Regions from separate parts of the Idiomarina sp. Sol25 genome, predicted to be linked through region 1. Evidence: predicted binding sites of a transcription regulator. Region 1 holds the regulator's gene; each other region holds the start of a gene.
The links. The regulator FliA, encoded in region 1, starts transcription of late flagellar genes. The targets are predictions, from matches to a motif close to CTAAAGNTNNNNNNNNNNNNGCCGATA.
Positions count from the first base shown of each region.

Region 2: pomA (flagellar motor protein PomA) is a predicted target of FliA. The motif match lies at 1,234-1,260, and genes of this name have one in related genera.
Region 3: Q5L94_RS01300 (VC2046/SO_2500 family protein) is a predicted target of FliA. The motif match lies at 1,256-1,282, and genes of this name have one in related genera.

Region 1 covers NZ_JAUPEW010000008.1:61,462-63,728, reverse strand. Annotated here, with positions in the region: gene Q5L94_RS11345 (protein phosphatase CheZ) at 1-130, opposite strand, end outside; gene cheY (chemotaxis response regulator CheY) at 144-527, opposite strand; gene Q5L94_RS11335 (RNA polymerase sigma factor FliA) at 565-1,290, opposite strand; gene Q5L94_RS11330 (MinD/ParA family protein) at 1,283-2,155, opposite strand; gene flhF (flagellar biosynthesis protein FlhF) at 2,212-2,267, opposite strand, start outside.
Region 2 covers NZ_JAUPEW010000002.1:242,846-245,112, reverse strand. Annotated here, with positions in the region: gene dxs (1-deoxy-D-xylulose-5-phosphate synthase) at 1-44, opposite strand, end outside; gene Q5L94_RS05310 (farnesyl diphosphate synthase) at 49-936, opposite strand; gene Q5L94_RS05305 (exodeoxyribonuclease VII small subunit) at 933-1,169, opposite strand; gene pomA (flagellar motor protein PomA) at 1,371-2,138, shown strand; gene Q5L94_RS05295 (flagellar motor protein MotB) at 2,141-2,267, shown strand, end outside.
Region 3 covers NZ_JAUPEW010000001.1:272,847-275,113, forward strand. Annotated here, with positions in the region: gene Q5L94_RS01285 (response regulator) at 1-30, opposite strand, end outside; gene Q5L94_RS01290 (NAD(P)H-quinone oxidoreductase) at 115-1,083, shown strand; tRNA gene Q5L94_RS01295 (tRNA-Tyr) at 1,121-1,205, opposite strand; gene Q5L94_RS01300 (VC2046/SO_2500 family protein) at 1,317-1,802, shown strand; gene xerD (site-specific tyrosine recombinase XerD) at 1,900-2,267, shown strand, end outside.

The DNA of each region.
Region 1 (2,267 bases):
ACAACTTGTCATTACGACGGTTGTAAACATCTTCCAGTAATTGGTTAGCCTGCTGTTGTTTCCCGTCTTCAAGCAAGGCTACGAGTTCCTTGGCTTGATCCAGAGAAATATCATGGGCGTTATCAGACATAGTCGTTCGCCCTTTAGCTGATTCGTTCGAAAATCTTGTCGAGCTTTTCTTTCAACGTTACGGCTGTAAATGGTTTTACAATGTAACCGTTTACTCCAGCTTGAGCTGCCATAATGATCTGCTCTCGTTTGGCTTCCGCCGTTACCATTAACACCGGTAAATGCGCAAGGTTATCGTCCTTGCGAATTTCACGCAGCAAGTCGATTCCCTGCATACCGGGCATATTCCAGTCGGTTACAACAAAGTCGAAATCACCGTTCTGCAACATAGGCAATGCGGTATTACCGTCATCTGCTTCCTGTATATTAGTAAAGCCAAGATCACGAAGTAAGTTCTTAATGATTCGTCTCATTGTAGAAAAGTCGTCCACAACGAGAATTTTCATGTTTTTATCCAAAGCACCCTCCACTGAGGCTCTCGATTACAACCAAAGTTTATTCAACCCAATTTTGCATTCGCGACTTCAGTCGCAACATTGCCTGACTGTGAATTTGACTGACTCGTGATTCACTCACGCTCAGCACTTCACCTATCTCTTTTAAATTCAATTCTTCGTCATAATACAACGAAAGCACCAAAGCTTCACGTTCTGGTAACGAAGAGATTGTGGAGACCAACGCTTTATGAAACGCCGCGTTCTCAACATCTTTTTGTGGCTCATAGGCTGAACCCGTTACCTGCTCTGGCATGATAGCATCTTCTGATACACCAAGATCTTCAATACCAACAATTCGTCCCGTGCTGACATCCCGCAAAATATTGTGGTATTCATCCATACCCATATTCAGCTTTGCGGCCACTTCCGTATCTTTTGCATCGCGTCCGGTTTCATTTTCAACCTGCCGAATGGCTTCCAATACACGCCGATGATTACGATGAACCGAGCGCGGAGCCCAGTCACCACGGCGAATTTCATCCAGCATCGCACCACGAATGCGAATGCCGGCAAAGGTTTCGAAACTGGCACCCTTACTGTTGTCAAAGTTACGCGCAGCTTCTAATAAGCCAATCATGCCCGCCTGGATCAAGTCATCCACTTGCACACTGGCTGGAAGTCTCGCCATCATGTGGTGTGCAATACGCTTAACCAGCCCGGTATGCTGCTCAATAATAGCATTCCGGTTGTCAGCAGTGGCAGCATAAACGGCAGCTTTATTCATTGGCAACATCCCGCTTACTCTCGTTATCGGCAGAAGTTATCAATTGTTCAAGAAAAAATTCTAAATGCCCGCCGGCTTGAGCCGGAACAGGCCAGTCAATGGCTTTCTTAGCCAACGCTTTTATCGCCAAAGAGGCCGGTGATCTTGGGTAAGCTAAAACCATAGGTTGTTGTTTTCTAACAGCCAAGCGCAAATTATCATCAAAAGGTATAATTGCTGAAAGTTCTAAAGCGACATCTAAAAACCGGTCGGTTACTTTCGTTAATTTATTGAACAATACTTGTCCGTCGCGCAGATTTCTTACCATATTAGCAACCACCTTGAACTTAAACAGGCCTTGCTCGCGGCTTAACACTTTTATCAGTGCGTATGCATCGGTAATTGATGTCGGTTCGTCACAAACCACGAGTAAAACATCCTGCGACGCCCTGGCAAAGCTGACAACGGTATTACCAATACCCGCTGCGGTATCAACAATTAATACATCATAGCTTCCCTGAAGCTGACTGAAAGCTCTTATTAAGCCGGCATGCTCCGACTCACTCAAGTCGACCATAGAGCGCGTGCCCGATGTCGCCGGAACAATTTTGATTCCTGCCGGGCCTTCAATCAGAATATCTTCTAACTCGCACTGCCCACTCAGCACATGAGAAAGGTTGCGCTCAACCCGCAGGCCCAACATAACATCGACGTTAGCCAAACCTAAGTCAGCATCCAACACTAGTACTCGTTTGCCCTGCTTAGCCATTGCGATAGCCATATTCAACGACACGTTAGTTTTCCCAACGCCGCCTTTACCACCAGTTACCGCAATAACTTTTATTTTCGATTGTTTCATTCTTCGCAGACCGCTTGCTTGATCCATCGGGCGTATCTCTTTTCTGACTAAATTGATAACAGCTTTATATTATATTGGCTCATTCAGCGAGAAAACGCCTCATTCCAGTACGATTTTGGCACGTCTGACACTGAGGAAC
Region 2 (2,267 bases), on a different contig from region 1:
GCGGGGGAATTAATTTTATCAAGTAACGGATATTGTTGAGTCATTCAGTTAGTGGTCCCGCTTTAACAGCAAGTCGGAAAATTGTTCAAGTCTGTCTGTATTGTAAGGGATATCGCTTAACGACTGTAGTGCTTTATGATGTAAGTTTTGCAGGCGTTGCTGAGCACCTTCTATACCAAGCAAACGCACATAAGTTGACTTTTCAGACGCGGTATCTGACCCCTGAGGTTTCCCCAGAGCTTCAGTGTTACCTGTTACGTCGAGGATATCATCCTGTACTTGAAATGCCAGCCCCAGGTAATGAGCGAACTGCTCAAACTTTTCCCGCCATGGTTGTGAATTGTCATTGCCGCACAACACACCCATAGTGGCGGCGGCTGTTATCAATGCACCGGTTTTACTTAAATGCATTTGCTCCAGCGCACTTTCGGTAAGACGTTTTGCTGTTGCCTGTAAGTCGATTGCCTGACCTGCACACATTCCTCGGGCACCGCTGGCTTTAGCCAGTACCTGAACCAATTGCAGTTGCCGTTCACTGGGCAATTGTTCCATACGGCTTTCGGTTAAGACTTCAAAAGCCAGTGTCTGTAGCGCATCTCCGGCTAAAATGGCTGTCGCCTCGTCGTAAGCAATGTGGCAAGTTGGCTGACCACGGCGTAAGTCGTCATCGTCCATTGCTGGCAAATCGTCATGAATTAACGAATACGCGTGTATCAACTCAACTGCGGCAGCGGCTCGCAGAGCATCATTTTTATTGGCGCCACAAATGTCGGCAACGCTCATTAGCAGGTAGGGGCGAATACGTTTTCCGCCCATTAACACACCGTGCTGCATGGCCTGACTCAGACGCGAATTCAGGGTTAACTGCGCAAGCGTTTGCTTTAAGAAGGTATCGACTTGTTCTCGTGTTGCTGCTGTTAACGAGTTAATCGTCACATCAGTTCTCCATTGCTTTCATCATTTCCAGATTGCTGCTCGGCCAGTAAGGTTGTCACTTTTTGCTCGGCTTGCTGCAACTGCTGCTGGCTGGACCATGACAAGGCAATGGCTTGTTCGAATTTCTTCAGCGATTGTTCAAGCGGCAAGTCGCCTTGTTCCAGTTCATTAACCAGCTGTTCTAACTGATCCAGAGCTTGTTCAAAGGATTGCTGTTTCTGTTCGTCTGCCATAGCTGAGTCTGCCTTAAAATCTGTAATGAGCTGCATTGCTACTAGAATGAAAGTTAATTATCCGATAAAGAATCCGGAATGTCAGCCGATGATCTCATTATTCCTGTGTAAGATGAACAGATGTCGCTTGTAAGCGCGACGTGATTGTTTAAGAATGAGCACAACAGCGTAAATAAAACTCAAATCGGGGAGGAAGACTGAGTGGATATAGCAACGCTCTTAGGAATTATAGGGGCCATCGGCTTTGTCGTCGCCGCTATGGTTCTGGGTGGGGATATAGGGCTGTTTTTAGAGACTCAATCATTCTTTATCGTATTCGGTGGCTCATTATTTATAACCTTAGCAAACTTTTCTCTGAGTCAGTTTCTGGGCACAGGAAAGGTGGTCGTTAAAGCGTTTTTCTTTAAAATAGAACATCCACAAGAGCTTATCGATACTGCTGTTGAGATGGCCGACTCTGCGCGTAAAGGTGGTTTTTTGGCGCTTGAAGAAGCAGAAATTCCGAATAAATTTTTTCGTAAAGGCGTAGACATGCTGGTTGACGGCCACGATGCCGAAGTTGTCCGCCAAACTTTGTCGAAAGACATAAAAATGAGCTTTGCCCGCCATGAGGAAGGTGCTCGCGTCTTTAAGGTGCTTAGTGAAGTTTCACCGGCTATGGGTATGATTGGTACCCTGATTGGTCTGGTGGCTATGCTGTCTAATATGGATGACCCTAAAGCGATAGGGCCAGCGATGGCCGTTGCTTTGTTAACAACGCTTTATGGTGCCTTTTTAGCTAACGTTATTGCCATCCCTATTGCGAATAAACTGTTGTTGCGTGCTGAACAGGAAAAGTTGAACCGACAATTGATACTGGACGCCATTTTAGGTATTCAGGACGGTCAGAACCCTCGAGTCATTGAAGGTATTTTACGTAATTATTTAGCGGAATCTAAGCGTATTGGCAATGAGGATGAGGACGAGTAGTTATGGCCTCAGAGAAAGTCAGAGACGAAGAAGAAGAGGACTGCAACTGTCCGCCCCCGGGACTGCCTATGTGGATGGCAACCTTTGCCGATCTCATGACTTTGCTCATGTGCTTTTTCGTGCTTTTGC
Region 3 (2,267 bases), on a different contig from region 1:
TTTATTATTGAGCTCTAAGGTTTTGTCCATTGGCGCCAAACAGTATCCTGATCATATCCATATCGACAGCATACTGGCTAATTTCAATAATGTTAAGCTGCAACAGAGGCTGATATGAAAGCAATTTCGATTTCCGAACAAAAAGCACACTGGCTGAATCACCCTAATCTGGAAGAGCCTAAGGCTAATGAAGTTCAGCTGCGGGTACTAAGCGCCGGACTTAACCGTGCCGACTTAATGCAAATAGCAGGAAAATATCCACCGCCTAAGGGAGCTTCAGCTGTTCCTGGCTTAGAAGTCTGTGGTGTAATAGAAAAGGTGGGGAACAAGGTCAGTAGCTGGCAAACCGGGCAACGTGTCAGCGCCTTATTGGCTGGTGGCGGCTTTGCTGAGCAAGTGAATGTTTCCGCCGAACAAATACTGGAGGTTCCTGAAAGCTGGGCTAATGCAGAAGCTGCGGGCTGGTTGGAAACCTTTGCTACGGCTTATCTTAATGTCTTTCAACTGGCTGACTTAAAACCCGGAGAGAGAGTATTGGCTCATGCCGGTGCTAGTGGTGTAGGTTCCTCATTAACACAGTTGTGCCGGGAAAGCGGTAACGAACTTATCGCCATAGTGGGTAGCGGAGAGAAAGCAGAGTTTTGCCTGAAACTGGGAGCAAAACATGCGGTTAACCGGCACGAACAGGACGTTCTCGAAGAAGTTAAAGCCCTCGGTGAAGTTGACGTTATTCTGAATCCTGTCGCTGGTGAATCCATAGCAAAAGACCAGCAATACCTGGCACAGGATGGTCGTATTATTTTAATTGGCTTAATGGCTGGTGTGACTGGTGAAGTTAATTTCGGACGGATGCTGATGAAACGTCAAAAGCTGATTGGTTCAACTCTGAGAGCATTATCACCGGAACGCAAAGGGCAAATTTTACAAGGTTTGTGGCGTGACTTTGGTGATCAGTTTAAAAACAGCACCATAAAACCTATTATCGATGAAGTTTTTGCGGCTGACGATATTCAGCAGGCACTGGATTATGTTGCAGATAATAAAACTCAGGGTAAGGTGGTTATAACACTTTCGGAGGAGTAACTCAGGCTGATAGCGAACTGGCGCTGCAATAAAGAAATGGTGGAGGGAGCAGGATTCGAACCTGCGAAGGCTGAGCCGTCAGATTTACAGTCTGATCCCTTTGGCCACTCGGGAACCCCTCCACTCAAGAGGCGCGTATAATAACAGTCTTAGCTTAGCTGTAAAGAGAAAACTTAAACTTTTAGGACTTTGGCCGATACAGAAGTATCTGTAACCGATTATCCAGAGTCTTAATGAGTGAAGTTTCAGCTGTACAGAATGCTGCTGTCGAAAACCAGGCCGCTCACTTCTTTGAGCAACACGCGAGCGAAGCAGTTAATCACGGCTTCGCGGGCGAGTTTGCTTATTGGGTGTCTGCGTTGGGTGGCGACCCGGTTATTTCTGAGCGTCCTGCGCAAGTTAACTGGCAAAGAACCATTGGTGCTGGCAGAGCGCGCCCTTTAGATGCAAAGCCAGGTATGGTGCTGGCTAGTGGTGTCTATGCAACAGTTAGTCAGTTGTCAGACTTTAAACTGCAGGACGCAACTCATCCTCAGCCGCTTATCCCCGATGCAACGCCTGATCGTTTGCCCCTGGAGCTTCTCCACAACCTGGACTGGCGTGTTCGTCAGCGGCTGGAAAAGAAAAAACAACCACAAACGGAAGAAAAAGATGAGTACAAACACAAAGGGCCCGCTGGCCTATATGATGTTCTGCAGAAACTGGGCATTACTCATTAGCGCTTTACTTCTTTACTGGGAGTTTCGCACAAGCAGTTTCAGCCGCTCTCGCTATACGGCATAATAGCATTATCATTTCGCTAATTTTCCAAAACCCATGAAGCAACTCCGCCCAGAGGACGAAGACCGTATTGATGCTTTTACTGAGCATCTCTGGCTGCATCATGGGTCCAGTAATAACACTCAAGCCGCGTACCGCAGTGACTTACGCCGTTATTGTGAATATTTGCTGCCGCTGAAGAAATCCTTAATGGACACCGATGAAGTTGTGTTACAGGACTACCTGTTGTGGCGGCGTATGCAAGGCTTGTCCCCACGAAGTACCTCGCGTTTTTTAAGTTCGACGAAGAAATTCTTCCAGTTTGCTGTAAAACAGCAGTGGGTGGCAGTAGACCCAACCGCACGCTTAAAACGCCCTAAATTACCGCAAAGCATTCCACATTCGTTAAGCGAAGACGATGTGAT